Regions from separate parts of the Brevibacillus sp. HB1.4B genome, predicted to be linked through region 1. Evidence: riboswitches for the same ligand, from Rfam matches in the RefSeq annotation. Region 1 holds a riboswitch; each other region holds the start of a gene.
The links. Region 1 has a riboswitch for cyclic di-GMP ahead of HP398_RS19185 (methyl-accepting chemotaxis protein). Riboswitches for the same ligand answer to the same signal wherever they lie in the genome.

Region 1 (4,701 bases):
GTTTGTGCCTGACCGATCAGGTCACGACCTTGCAGTGCTACAGGAACCGTTTGATCCTGAATCGCTGTAGCCTCTTCGAAGCCCATGTTGCTCAACGCTCTAACAATGGAGTGATGTAAGCCAAAATCATTAAAAGTCGCCAATGAATGTCAGTCTCCTTTATCAATACCTTCATCTATAAAATTCTCAAAAAAAAGGGCACTATTCCTTACGATCCGGAACATGCCCTTTTATCCCCGATTGTACGTAGCACCCTAAAGAACATAGCTGTAATCGTACCATGCAATGACTGAAAAAGCAAACTGCATATATACCCAAATTGCCTGATTTTGTGATGCTACCGTTTTTAAAAATAACAAAGCAGCCTAAGATCAGGCTGCTTGTCTGTTATCGGATTATTTTACCCATTTGTTGTAAAGCTCATCGAACTTGCCTTGCAGTTTCATCTCGTCCATCCACAGATCCAGGTAGTTAGCGAAGATGGTGTCTCCACGATGGATCATGTACGCTTTTTCACTCTTCGTGAACGGGTTGTCGGTCAGAGCTGGATACAGGCGGGAATCTGCTTTAGAATACACAATTGCTTCCAGCGTATCTGTGATCATCACATCGTACTTACCACTTGCTACCAGACCAGGAATGTCGAGGTTGTTTTGTTCAACTGTTACAGTTGCTTTTGTCAGATGCTCACGAACGAATTTTTCGTTGGTGCCACCTGGATTCACACCAATGCGCACCTCTGGCTTGTTGATGTCTGCTACACTCTTGTACTTGTCCTTGTCTTCTTTGCGGATGAGTGGAGCTTTACCGAACTGAATGTAAGGATCGCTCATGTGCGCTTTTTTCTGACGGTCTGTGTTGCGCGTAACGCCTCCGACAGCAATATCGAATTTATTTGCCAAGAGATCGTTCATCAGTGTTGGCCAAGATGTTTGGACAAAACGCGCCTCTACTCCCAGGCTTTTTGCGAATTCTTTCATCGCATCGATATCGTAACCTTCGAATTCGTTCGTTTTTGGATTCAAATATGTAAATGGTTTGTAGTCACCTGGAGTACCTACGAGGATATAGCCTCTCGCAATGATTTCGTCCAAACGAGACTCAAACTTCTTCGTTTGCGGTTTTTTAGCAGCTTCAGCAGCTACGGTTGGCACAGGCTTAACCGCCGTTGCGGCAAAAGCACCTGTTCCACCTGTCATGAGCATAGTTGCAGCGAGTGTGCTCGCCAAGATTGTTTTTGTAAATTTTTTCATCTGGTTTCTCCTCCTGTTAAACGGTATGAATTTAGTTATCAGAAACAAACTCCATCATCCCCTAATGGCATCCCCCCTTTCAAAGAAGAGGACTTACAACCTGTCGAGCTGCCTCTTACACAGTAAACCTACCAATTCCTTGCTGTAATTCTTCTGCCACTGCGTTCAAACGCTCGACAGACTGGCCAATTTCCTGGATGGCTTGAAGTTGCTCTTCGGTCGCCCTTGCCACTGTTTGCGCGTCGAGTGAAGCATGTTTTGCAATGTTATGCATTTCATCTACAGAAGCACTCACCTGTTGGGAGCCTGCTGACATTTGCTCAGATGCTGCGGATACTTCCAAAATGTGCGCAGCAACGTTACGGGAAGATTCCAAAATATGCCCGAAGATTTCGCGAACCTCTTCGACCAGTTGAATACCTTGCTGAGCGTTTTGATTGCCCGCGGTCATGACTTCTACCGCGTGACGAGTATCCTGCTGGATTTCTCCGATCAGCATTGCGATTTTGGATGCGGATTCTTCGGATTGATTCGCCAGTTTTTTCACCTCTCCGGCAACCACGGCAAACCCACGTCCATGCTCGCCGGCACGTGCTGCCTCAATCGAAGCGTTCAAGGCAAGCAAATTGATTTGCGAGGTTAACTGACTGATCGTATCGAGAATGCCTTCGATTTCTTTGGAACGATTGTTGAGCTGCTCGATGGCTACTGTCGCCTTCGATGTTCCCTCGCCAATGCTTCCCATCTGGCGAACTGCCTGCTCTACCACAGCAGTTCCTTGCTCTGCCTGCTCTGTTGCTACCTGGGCAGCCTCTGAAACATGTGCAGACGTCTCCGCGATTTTCACGATGCCTGCTGCCATATCATTCATTGACAACGCGACATCCTGCGAGCTGGTGGCCTGCGCCTCTGCTCCCTCAGAAATCTGTGCAATAGACAAACCGATTTGGTTGATGTTTTCCGTCGCTTGTTTAATACCTTCAGATACTTCCTGACTAAAACGCTGTACTTGATCAGACGACAGAGATACGTCTTCGATCAAATTTTTCAAGTGCGATACCGTCTGGTTAAAGTCACGTGACAGAACTGCAATCTCGTCTTTTCCCTCAACCGTTACTGTCTCTTTCAAGTTCCCCTGCGCCACTACATTTACTGCGTGATTCAGACGCTCAATTGGTTTCACCATGCGTACAGCCAAGAAATAAACGAGGACAACCCCAATCGCCAACACGATGAGGGAAATCACCATCAATCGGACTGACAATTGATCGACAGGCGCATGCAGCTCCGCTACGGGTGCAGTGATGTATAGGCCCCAGTTCAAACTGGTAGGAGCATAGGAAGCAAATCGCTCTACATTCTCGTATTTATATTGGGCGATTCCATGATTCCCTTGTTTGATATCTTCAAAAGCTGTCTGAAGCTCAAGAATACCCATGTCGAGAATCGATTCCTTCAGAATGTACTCGCTTTTCGGATGATAAATAAATGTTCCTGTTTTGCTTACTAAAAAGGCGTAACCAGCTTGGCCAAATTTCTCTTCGGACACCTTTTTTTGGATTTCATTGATAGGAATAGTAGAACCGATATAACCGTATTGACGATTGTCCTTCATCAATGGAACGACAAGAGTCACGATGTTATTCCCTGTTCGCTTTGAAATGACTGGCTCGGAGACAACAACCTTCCCTTCCCCTTTGCTGGCTTCCTTAATATGCGGACGATCCGAGATGTCAGTCACTTCTCCCTTGAAATTGATTACTTTCTTACCGCTTAAGTCATGCGAAAAGAAGAACGTCTCAAACTCGGGATTTTCCTTTTGAGCTTCTTGAATAAGTTTCAGGTCCTGTTCGACATTTTGATCAGCCGACATCAGCCCTCCCACCGCATCTACAATACTAATTTTTTCTTGAAAGAAACCATCGATACGTATCGAGAGATTGCTAGCTGACAACTCAGCTTCTTTGTCCAGACTGTCTGCCAAAAGATTGGAAGCACTCCAATAGCTTGCACCGCAAACCGTACCCAAACTAATAACCAACAGCAGGCACAAAACGATAATTAGCTTATTCTTCAAACTATTTTTCATACCGATTCACTTCTCCCTTCTGTTTTTTCAACAAAAAAAAGACTGCCCACCGACAGCCCATCATGACTACGGTATGGCAACCCGGCTGTCCTAGCTGCGAAAGTCATTTGACTTTCGTCCTTAGACCCGTGGCTTTGCGTCCCTGCCTTTCAACAGGTTTGCCTTTGTCATTCCTTGTTGTTTTTTCAGTTAAAGTCCACTTTTTTTCAATCTCACCTTTCATTTCCCATAACTTTTCGCTAATAAACCTCAAAATGGAAAAAAAGCTGACAACCTTTTACAGTTGTCAGCTTTTTGTCAAACTTTTTGATTAGCTTAATCCGATCACTTGCCCATCCTCGTCTACATATAACGATTCCGCAGCCGGCTTTTTCGGGAGGCCTGGCATTGTAACCAAGCTTCCGGTCAATGCGACGATAAAACCAGCTCCTGCTGATATGCGCACTTCGCTCACTTGGATTGTGAAGTCAACAGGTGCCCCCAATAGATCAGCACGATCCGTAAAGGAGTACGGTGTTTTTGCCATGCACACAGGCAGATGGGACATGCCCATTTCTTCTACCTTTTGCATTGTTTTCAATGCCAGCGGCGAAAAGACAACCCCTGATCCACGGTATACTTCTTTCACGACAGTCTCAATCTTGTCTTTAATGCTGAGGTCTTCCTCATACAAGAATCGGAAGGACGAAGGTCGCTCTGCTGCACGCGTCACTTTTTCAGCCAGCTCGACACCGCCAGCTCCTCCTTCTGCCCATACTTTGGAGAGTGCTGCTTCAGCTCCGGCGGCTTGGCATAGCGCAATGACGGCATCAATCTCTGCTTGGGTATCTGTCGCAAAATGATTGATGGCCACCACTGCTGGCACACCGAACTTCTGGAGGTTTTCCAGATGGCGCTTGACGTTTTCGAAGCCTTTTTCCAGAGCAGACAAATTCTCCACTGCCAGGTCAGGTACTTTTACCCCGCCGTTGAATTTCAAGGAGCGAACCGTAATGACCACGACAGCAGCCGATGGAGTCAGGCCTGCCTTTCTGCACTTGATGTCAAAAAACTTCTCCGCTCCCAGATCAGCACCAAAGCCCGCCTCTGTTACGACGTAATCCGCCAGCTTCAAGGCCATCTTGGTTCCGATCACGCTGCTACACCCATGCGCGATATTGGCAAAAGGTCCGCCGTGAATAATGACCGGAGTTCCCTCGATTGTCTGTACGAGATTGGGCTTAATCGCTTCCTTCAAGAGAACGCACATCGCATCGACCGCGTTGATTTCTTCTGCCCGTACAGGCTGATCATCGAAATCGTAGCCAATAATGATATGGTTCAACCGCTCGCGCAAGTCTGCCAGATTCTCACTCAAGC
Region 2 (4,701 bases), on a different contig from region 1:
TTAGTGGCTTCTTTGGTCGATTCAACGTAATCATGCATCTCCGTAACAGAACGGGTCATGTCCTCCACTTGCAGATTCGTAGAGCTCATTTCCCGACGCAGCTCGTCCGTATTGCTGGTCTGAACCGTAAAGGACTCCATAATGTCTTGCAGGGAAGCGACGGTTTCGACTGCGCGAATATTTACACCGTCCGTCACCTTGTTCAAATTCTCTTGATAGTCTTGCATAGAGGTGAGTGATTCATTGATCTGATCCAGAACACGTTGCAACGATTCCTTTGAGGCAATCGCTTCTTGTTTTTGTTGCTCACTTTCCTCTTGCAGCTTGTTATTGAATACAGCATGCATCATGCTCGTGACAGAGACGAAGCAGAAGGTAAGCAAGAAGTACATCAGATCAAGGTTGTTTGTCGAATGGAAAATCGTTTCTCTCTGTGTCAGGAAGTAGTAAGAGACAATACCCAATGTCGATACAATCGTCAAAATATTGATGAGTCGGTCTTGATAAATCCCCATGACTGCTACAAAGAACATAATGGTCATGATATTGATCATATGCGGGTCCAGTCCAACTACGATGAACATAAAAATTCCGATTACCGCGAAGTTGAAAAACTTCATGAAGGGCGCTGCTTTTTCACGGAACCTCGGGCGATTGGAGATGTAAGTAAAAGGTGCCAGTACGCCATACAAAATACCCAGTATCGTGAAAACGAATGTGTACGATACGCCTAGAAAAAGGTTTAAGACCTGAACTACCGTAATAATACTTGCGAATACGATTACGACCCAATTGTTTCTTCTTCTCAATAGATCAATGTTATCCATGTTATCCATGTTACCCACCTACCTCGACTTTTACTTGGTTGGATGACGACGAATTGTACCAGGAATATTTCGGATCGTGCTTATTGTCATAGACATCTTTTAGATGGAAGAGGGTCGGAATGGCATCGGCCCCTTTGTAAAAGACGATATCTTTGGTCTGAGTCGCCTTTACTTGATACTTCTTGTTAATGAACGTAAAAAAAGTCGGATCTGCTACCCCGATTGCGTGGGTATAACCGTGCTTTTCAGCGTAATCTATCATCAAGCAAATTCCTTTTTGCCCTAGTTGTCCGCGGTATTTCGGCAAAACAGCGAGACTGTCTACCTCCATTACTTTCATATCTTCTGTAACAACATCCTGAAAAAGTGATTTCATATAAGCACTTGATTTGGAAAAGGGCGTCATTTCAAATGTTCCACCTGCTTCCCCATCTTCGGCAAGTAAGAGGAACTGAGCCGAGCCTTCTTTCGCATGCTCCATCTCGAAGCCCATGCTTGTCCATACTGTTTCTTTGATTTCATGAAATTTTGCTAACTCTTGTACGGTTTCTACTTGTTTGTACATAACTTCTCCACTCCATCATTTTCTCTGATTGAACCATGTTGTGTATGTTTGACGTCACTAAAGTTATGTTTTTCCATCCGATACGATAATGAAAGTGCTTTCATCCTCCTTTCAAAAATGTAAACACAAAAAAAGGCCGTTCCATCGAAATGGAACAACCGAAGCTACCAACATCGAATAAATGGTCTCAAGATGATGGCAACCCGGCTATCATGGTCAAAGACTGTAGACCCGTGGTTTTGCGTCGCCACCTTTCGATGACTTTGCCTTTTGCATTTTTTAGCAGAAATTGTAAAGATGTGTCGAATTTTGCTAGACATAATCATGCAAAATATAAGCCAAAAGATATATTCTTGTCAAGTTTTGGTAGGGAAAATAAACTAATTGTTCATAAAGCATAGACGTAGAAAAAACCAGTTGTGTGATCAACTGGTTCTTCGTTATATAAGCGTTAGGTTAGGGTACGCAGAATGTCTAAAACTTCACTAGGCTCCATGCGTTTTTTGTAATCAGGATCTAAGCCTGCTGAACGGATTACGCCCTGGTTGTCGAGGATATAAGTAGCAGGTATGGGGAGTGTCCATGAATCTTCGCTATTAAAACGATGGAGATCAATATCCAATGATCGGTAGGTATCATGTAAAAAATCAGGCAGTCTGAATCTGAGTTTATATTTTTCTGCTACTTGGTTATTGGTATCGCATAACACGGGAAAGCTCAGACCGTTTTTCTCTTGCATAGTAAGAGAGTGTGCAGGAGATTGTGGACTAATGGCAAACAATTGGGCACCCAGAGAGGTTATCGTATCGATCTGTTTTTGGTATGCTTGCAGCTCCAAATTGCAGTAGGGGCACCATGATCCACGGAAAAATGTGAGGACGACGGGACCTTTTCCGATTTTTTCCGACAAGGTAATGGTCTTGCCAGTGTGATCGTTCAACGAGAAATCAGGTGCAATCGAACCAATCGGCAAGCCCTTTGCGTGTCCAGAGGTCCGCAGCTCCTCGATTGATTTTGTAAATGCATCTGTTACTTCACGAGTGAGGAGGTCTGCTATTTGAATGGTTGTAAAATCCAGCTCTTCGCGCAGGCTCTGAAAATGTGGTTTATCCATATGTCGTTCCCCTCTTTTTCGAAAGAATAGTAAAAGCCATAGCTTTACGATATCTTTCTTTTGGAGGGGAAGATGTAACCTGGATTACATTCTCTTCAAAATTTCGTCCCGATGAATGGAAATGGATTTAAAGCCTGTTTGAATTAGTTCTTCTCTTACTAAAGCACGTAATGCTACCGTCACAGCTTCCCTGGATGCCCCGACAAAATGGGCGAGTTCTTGATGGGAAAGAGGTAAGTCAATTTGTTGAAATGCCGAACTGTTAGGAGTGCCAAATTGATCGGCAAGCCTTACTAATGTGGAAATAATGCGATCTTGTAAAGGGAGAAGAGCAAGATTTTCGGCTGCCTGGCTGATCGAAACCATTCTATCGCTAATGATCTTCATGATCTTCATCATCAGTTGCGGATGTTCGATTATGTAGCTCTCAAATTTTGCTTTGCTCATTTTACAAATGAGGCAGTCTTCGATGGCTTCTATATACATCTCCCGTGTACCTAATGAGAGGAGATCCACTTCTCCAAACACATTGCCTTCCCCGAGGATATCGAATGTGAACTGCCGCCCATCCCGATTTACTTTATATAAACGTACTTTCCCCTGTTTGATGAAGTAAAAGCCCTCTGAAAAAGTTTCTGGTGTTTGAATGCACGTATTTTTGGGAAAAGGGGATAAGGAGGTTAATTGATCGATTAAGCGCAAACTTTCCTCGGATAATGAATTTAACAAATAAAATTGAGATAAATAGGTGATTTGGTTCATCATTTCTGTTCGGTTTGGGTCTTCAGAATCGTTCTTTTCGCTTTGGTGACAATTCTTTTCGTTTCCTTTGTATCAGAGATTCTTAACCAATCGTCACAAAGCTGCGTCACCCAGTCAGGTTGTGATTTACTCGCATCGTTCAACCAATTCCCAACAGAATCTTGAACATATTTGGATGGATCTGACTTCACTGGCGTAAGCAAGGGCAGACAGCGAGCAGGCTCATTTTTCAATGTGTCAATATGCTTGCACCAGACCCCTCGAGGGCGTGTAGCTTCTACCGCAAAGCGGCGAATATTTTCGTCAGTATCAAGTACCCATTCGCTCAGGAGGTGAATGGAATGGTTCAGATCATGCACGAGAGAATCTCGAATTGCCATCCATGCTATCTCTCTCACTCCAAAATGATGATCTGCCGAGAGTTTTCTTATTTGCCTTAGCTTTTCTTCGAGCGATAAGCTGTTGTCCAAACCAATGATATAGGCACTCCAGCAACGTACACTGTCTGACTTGTGGGTGGCCAACGATAGGAAAACGGGAGACGTAGCTGTGGGTTCACCCGATTTGTGTAAGATCGCAAGTAGTTCTTGGCCAATCAGACGGATAGCTTTCATTCCGCTCGTAGATCCCGTTTCTTCTAATTGATAAACAAGTTGAGAGATATGTGTGTCTAATTGAACATGAGGCAGAACGCTTTGTACCAGATGAATATGATCAACAGCCTGCCATTCAGTCAAATTGACACTTTCTAATTCTCCAGCATGAAGGAGTGCTAAAACATTGTCAGGGATGAGCGAGGCTTTACTTGCTCCTTTTCTCGTGTGTACCGAATCCGGCATTTTCAACAAACCCCTTTTCACAGAAATGGTATACATTCAAAACGGAATAGCTGCAACAAAAGTATACCTAAAAAATCACCCATAACAAAAATTTTCCAACCATCCGATAACTAGAAGGAATAGGAGGGGATTTTATGAAGGAAGTAAAAGTGATTCAATTTTACTTTTCCGGAGGCGGTGAAACGATTAGCGTTGAAACGACGGAACCGGAAGAGATCATTCAAATGGTCGCTAATCAAGACGGTGGATGGCTACAGTACGATGATGTTGTTATCAACGTCAGAAATGTTTCGTATATCAAAGTACGCAGTCAGGCGTAAGGATAGGAAAAGCGCGTCAAGCTCTTCAGGAAAAAGCTCTCCTTTAAATGAGGAGGGTTTTTTCGTGTTGGAGGTAACGCCGCTGGTTATCCTAATTAATAGAAGAAAAAGGAGGGTGACAAGATGACGCTGGAAGAAGTCATGCAGAAGCTCGAAGCGATGGGGACAGAGCAGACGAAAAAAACGTTATTGCGGCATGGAGCAAAAGAGCCTTTGTTTGGCGTGCGAGTCGGCGATATGAAAAAGCTGGTCAAGGAGGTCAAGCGTGATCAGC
Region 3 (4,701 bases), on a different contig from region 1:
CCGAGTAGCTGTATGAGCCCTTTTCTGTTTTTCCTGATTTCAGGATTTCCATTAATGGTTGCGGCAGAGCGGATTCCTCAAGCGGTTTTCCGATCAGATCCTGGGTAGGATGGTACTGAATCTGGTCCTTGTTATCAACGAGAATCGGATAGCCATCGTTGCCTACTTTCAAATTCTTGAGGAATGTAGCTGTGAAGTCATCTACATTGACGAGCCCGGTCAAGACACCAAGCTTCTCATTATTTTTCGCTTTTACAGGGGAAGCGACGATGATAGAGCGATTGCCGGTTGTCTTCGCAACTAGAACATCGGAGAAGCTGGGCTTGTCCTGCATACCGTCTTTGAAGAATTGGCGCTCGCCAAGATTGATTCCAACGCTTTTGGGGAACGTATCAGCCGTTACTTTTCCATCACTTGCGATAAAGGTATTTCCGTCATACAGTTTCATTTCCTCGGTAAACTTGCGGATGAATTCATTTTTTGCCGCTGCATCATCGGATTGAATATCCGAGGTACGGGCTAAAATCTGAATTTCTGTCATACGCCGGTCCAGATATTGATCCATAGCTATGGCTGTACTGGAAGTAAGGTCAACATAGGATGATTTTTGTTTATCAATCAGAATGGATGAAAAGCTGCTCGTGATAAACATCGAAACGGCAGTAAGTGGAATGACGGCCACGACGAGAAACCAAAGGATCATTTTGTTCCTGAGTTTGTTGAACAAAAACATAGGATTTTTCCGCTCCTAATCCGTGATTGAGATATTTCTTTCTTTGTGAAAAGCGGTCTGCCACAAGGAAATATAATACAGGTAGACTGCTGAGTTTAACTCAGCAGTCTGACAAAATATCAATATCCCATTGCTGCGCCTTCACCGCGAGGGTCAGCACCGCCAAATTTTACATTGGTTTGCGGGTCAATCAGGATTGCGCCGGACTGTCCCATCGTATCGGTATAGGCTGCTTCCAGCTTTTCGACTGGATGCCCACGTTTTATTAACTCGTCCAGGACGTCTTGAGGGATGCGGCTTTCCACCTTGAGATTGTTGGAATCAGATCCCCAGTTGCGTCCATGCAGCCATCTTGGTGCTTCGATTGCGTCTTGTACGCTGAAACCAAAGTCGACGATACGCGTGACGAGAGCGGCTTGCGTTTGCGGCTGTCCTTCTCCCCCTTGTGTCCCGTAGAGAAGATAAGGCTTGTCCCCTTTAAAGAGCATAGCTGGATTAATGGTGTGGAAGGTACGTTTTCCTGGTTCCAAGTGATTGATGTGTTTGGAGTCCAAAGAGAAATAGCTTCCGCGGTTTTGCAAAAGGATGCCCGTATCTTTCGCTACGATGCCGGAACCCCAGTCAAAATAGTGACTCTGAATGATGGACACGGCATTTCCATCTTTGTCGACGATCCCGAACCAGGTTGTATCGCCTTTTGGATCAAGCGGTTCTACGGATTTGGCAGCTTGCTTCATATCAATGCGCGCAGCTAAATCTTTCCCGTGCTGCTTGGACAACAGCTCATCCACAGGGATATCCACAAAGGCAGGGTCAGTCAGCCATTTGTCACGGTCAGCAAAAGACTGTTTGGTAGCTTCCACAATCGTGTGATAGTAATCGGGTGTTCCTTCACCCATGCTCTTGAGGTCAAAGTTATTCAAAACATTAAGAATAGAGAGCGATGCCATGCCTTGGGAGTTAGGCGGAACGTTGTACGCTTTATATCCGCGGTAGTCTACCGAAATCGGATCTGCCCAAGTGGAGGTGTGCTTCTCAAAATCTTTCAACGTGAGCAATCCGCCGTTGGCTTGCATGTCTGCTACGATTTTTTTAGCTACTTCTCCTTTATAAAAACCGTCAGCGCCTTTTTTCGCAATGATTCGCAAAGTATTGGCAAGATCCTTTTGTTTGAGAATTTCGCCTGCTGCATAGGGATCACCGTTGGGCTTCAGGAATGTTTTACGGAATCCATCAAAACGTTGAAGATTCTTCAAGTTATTGTCAGTTGGATCTGTCGCGTATTTCGTCCAATATACTTGGTTGGGGGAGACTGGATATCCGTTCTCGGCGTATCCAATGGCAGGCTCCAGCAGTTTGTTCCATTGAACCTTACTATTGCCCATGCTTTTATGGGCGTAGTTGTAAGCCTCCCACCAGCCGGAGACGACACCAGGGACAGTGTTTGCCGATTCATAACCGCGGGACGGGATTTTTTCGTAGCCTTTGTTTTTGTAATAGTCGATGGTTGCCTTTTCGCCTGCGCGACCACTGCCGTTCAGTGCCTTCAGCTCTTTTGTTTTGGCATTGTAGATGAGCCAGAAGTTATCTCCACCAATGGTTGTGTAATGAGGATAGACGACAGCTAATGTGGAAGCGGCTGTAATAGCAGCATCTACAGCGTTTCCACCGTTTTCCAATGTCTTCAGGGCCGCAGCCGTAGCCAGATAGTGAGGAGTCGTCACCATTGCGTTCGGTGACATCGTTGTTGGACGGTTAGCAGCTTGTGCCCCAGAGAATGTTGATACCCCGATGACAGCAGTCAGCGCGACGGTTGAGAGTTTCTTCCAGAATGACATTCCTATGAAACCTCCTTCATGATGAATAGAATAATGAATTCATTAAACCGGCTATCCGCTGTTGCCTCACCTCCTTCAAAAGTCAAAAATACACAAACATACAAAAATAGACAAAAATAGACATTATGTGCGCAAAAAAAGACCAATGATATAGGATCATTGGTCTCGTCCTACATCAATACTTCGGTAGCTGGCAAGCGTGTCCGCTGTTGCGGAGGTAGCCCCTGTAGCTTTGCGTCGCCGGATTTCCCCGGGTTTGCCGTTTCGATATCAATGGATGAAGCATAAAATTGACACATTTACTGATGCGATCGTTGTGGGAAAATGTTCCTAAAACACCGTTTGCCAATAATATAGACTATTTACCATTTGTGGTAAATAAGAAAAAATTTTTTAATCCAGAAAAATAGTCAGGAAAGCTATGGGGAGGGGTGTTTTTCGCAGACATTCACACACCTCATGGGGCTGAATTGCTTATGATGATAAAAAGGCACATAAGCCAAGGAGTGAAACAAAGACCATGATGCATCCCGATACAGAATTGCGCTATATCAACGATGAGATCGGGTACGGTGTGTTTGCGACAAGGTTTATCCCAAAAGGAACGATTGTATGGGCACAGGATAATTTGGACCAGGTATTGGACCCTGCATTTGTGGAAAAACTTGACTCATTACGAAAACAGGACGTGCAAAAATATTCATTCAAGAACCAGTTCGGAAAGTACATTCTTTGTTGGGATAAGGCAAGGTACGTGAACCACAGCTTTCATGCGAATTGTGTGCCGACCATGTATGATATGGAATTGGCTGCACGGGATATTTTTCCGGGCGAAGAGCTGACCGATGATTATGGAACGTTAAATCTGGATGAACCTTTTGATTGTTTGCCCGAGTCTGACACGGATCGCTCCCGTGTAATGCCCGATGACTTGCTTCGGTATTACCCACAGTGGGATCGGATTGCAGCGGAAGCATTCCAACGTTTCAATCATGTTGAACAGCCGTTGTTGAATCTGATTTCCCCGAAGCATCTCGAAACGATTCGAGGGATCACGGAGCAGCGCTTAGCCATTGATTCTGTCATTCATCTGTATTGCAGGCCACAATGGCAAACGAGGCAGCAATGGAAGACGTGAGCGGGTCGGTCCACGACCCGATTTTGTTGAACTCTGGGTAGAGAATCAGTATTATGGAATGTAAAGGTGAAGTGAAAGGTTGATTTCATTGGAAAACAAGGTAGCGGCATCCAATTTTATCCGCAATATCATGATTGATGACTTGCAAGAGGGCAAAGTAAAAGAAATTATTACCCGCTTTCCCCCAGAACCGAACGGGTATCTTCATATTGGACATGCAAAAGCGATCTGCCTCAACTTTGAGTTGGCACGTGAATTTTCCGGCAAGGCCAACCTGCGTTTTGACGACACCAACCCGGTGAAGGAAGACATCGAATACGTAGAGGCCATCAAAAGGGACGTTCAATGGCTTGGCTTCGAATGGGATGGGCTGTTTTTTGCATCTGATTACTTTGAAGAGATGTACAACCGTGCGGTGCTGTTGATTAAAAAAGGTCTGGCTTACGTAGACGATCTGTCTCCCGAAGAAATGCGTAAAATGCGTGGAACATGGACAGAGCCAGGCACAGATAGTCCGTTCCGCAACCGATCTGTGGAGGAAAACCTGGATCTGTTTGCACGTATGCGCCAAGGGGAATTCAAGGACGGAGAAAAGGTGCTGCGTGCGAAAATCGATATGGCTTCTCAGAACTTCAACATGCGTGATCCGGTTCTGTATCGAATCTCCCATGCAACGCATCACAACACGGGCGACAAATGGTGCATCTATCCGATGTACGACTTCGCTCATCCGTTGGAGGATGCCATCGAGGGCGTGACACACTCCCTGTGTTCACTGGAATTCGAAGATCATCGTCCGTTGTACGACTGGGTAGTCCGCGAGTGCGAAATGGAGAGTGTACCACGCCAGTACGAATTTGCCCGCTTGAATCTGACCAACACCGTTATGAGTAAACGCAAGCTGAAACAGCTTGTTGATGAGAATGTAGTAGACGGCTGGGATGACCCGCGCATGCCAACCATCGCAGGCTTCCGTCGTCGCGGCTATACAC

Region 2: it holds a riboswitch for cyclic di-GMP, as region 1 does, so the genes downstream of both, HP398_RS17435 (GNAT family N-acetyltransferase) here and HP398_RS19185 (methyl-accepting chemotaxis protein) in region 1, are expected to answer to the same signal.
Region 3: it holds a riboswitch for cyclic di-GMP, as region 1 does, so the genes downstream of both, ggt (gamma-glutamyltransferase) here and HP398_RS19185 (methyl-accepting chemotaxis protein) in region 1, are expected to answer to the same signal.

What each region holds. Positions count from the first base shown of each region.
Region 1 covers NZ_JABSUT010000008.1:1,461-6,161, forward strand. Annotated here, with positions in the region: gene cshA (degradosome RNA helicase CshA) at 1-143, opposite strand, end outside; gene HP398_RS19180 (transporter substrate-binding domain-containing protein) at 396-1,253, opposite strand; gene HP398_RS19185 (methyl-accepting chemotaxis protein) at 1,369-3,342, opposite strand; cyclic di-GMP riboswitch class I at 3,415-3,515, opposite strand; gene HP398_RS19190 (formate--tetrahydrofolate ligase) at 3,653-4,701, opposite strand, start outside.
Region 2 covers NZ_JABSUT010000006.1:347,563-352,263, reverse strand. Annotated here, with positions in the region: gene HP398_RS17440 (methyl-accepting chemotaxis protein) at 1-845, opposite strand, end outside; gene HP398_RS17435 (GNAT family N-acetyltransferase) at 838-1,392, opposite strand; cyclic di-GMP riboswitch class I at 1,587-1,670, opposite strand; gene HP398_RS17430 (peroxiredoxin-like family protein) at 1,844-2,506, opposite strand; gene HP398_RS17425 (Crp/Fnr family transcriptional regulator) at 2,591-3,268, opposite strand; gene HP398_RS17420 (DNA alkylation repair protein) at 3,268-4,107, opposite strand; gene HP398_RS17415 (hypothetical protein) at 4,242-4,427, shown strand; gene HP398_RS17410 (DNA alkylation repair protein) at 4,551-4,701, shown strand, end outside.
Region 3 covers NZ_JABSUT010000007.1:76,629-81,329, forward strand. Annotated here, with positions in the region: gene HP398_RS17915 (methyl-accepting chemotaxis protein) at 1-733, opposite strand, end outside; gene ggt (gamma-glutamyltransferase) at 853-2,571, opposite strand; cyclic di-GMP riboswitch class I at 2,754-2,842, opposite strand; gene HP398_RS17925 (SET domain-containing protein) at 3,092-3,709, shown strand; gene HP398_RS17930 (glutamine--tRNA ligase/YqeY domain fusion protein) at 3,789-4,701, shown strand, end outside.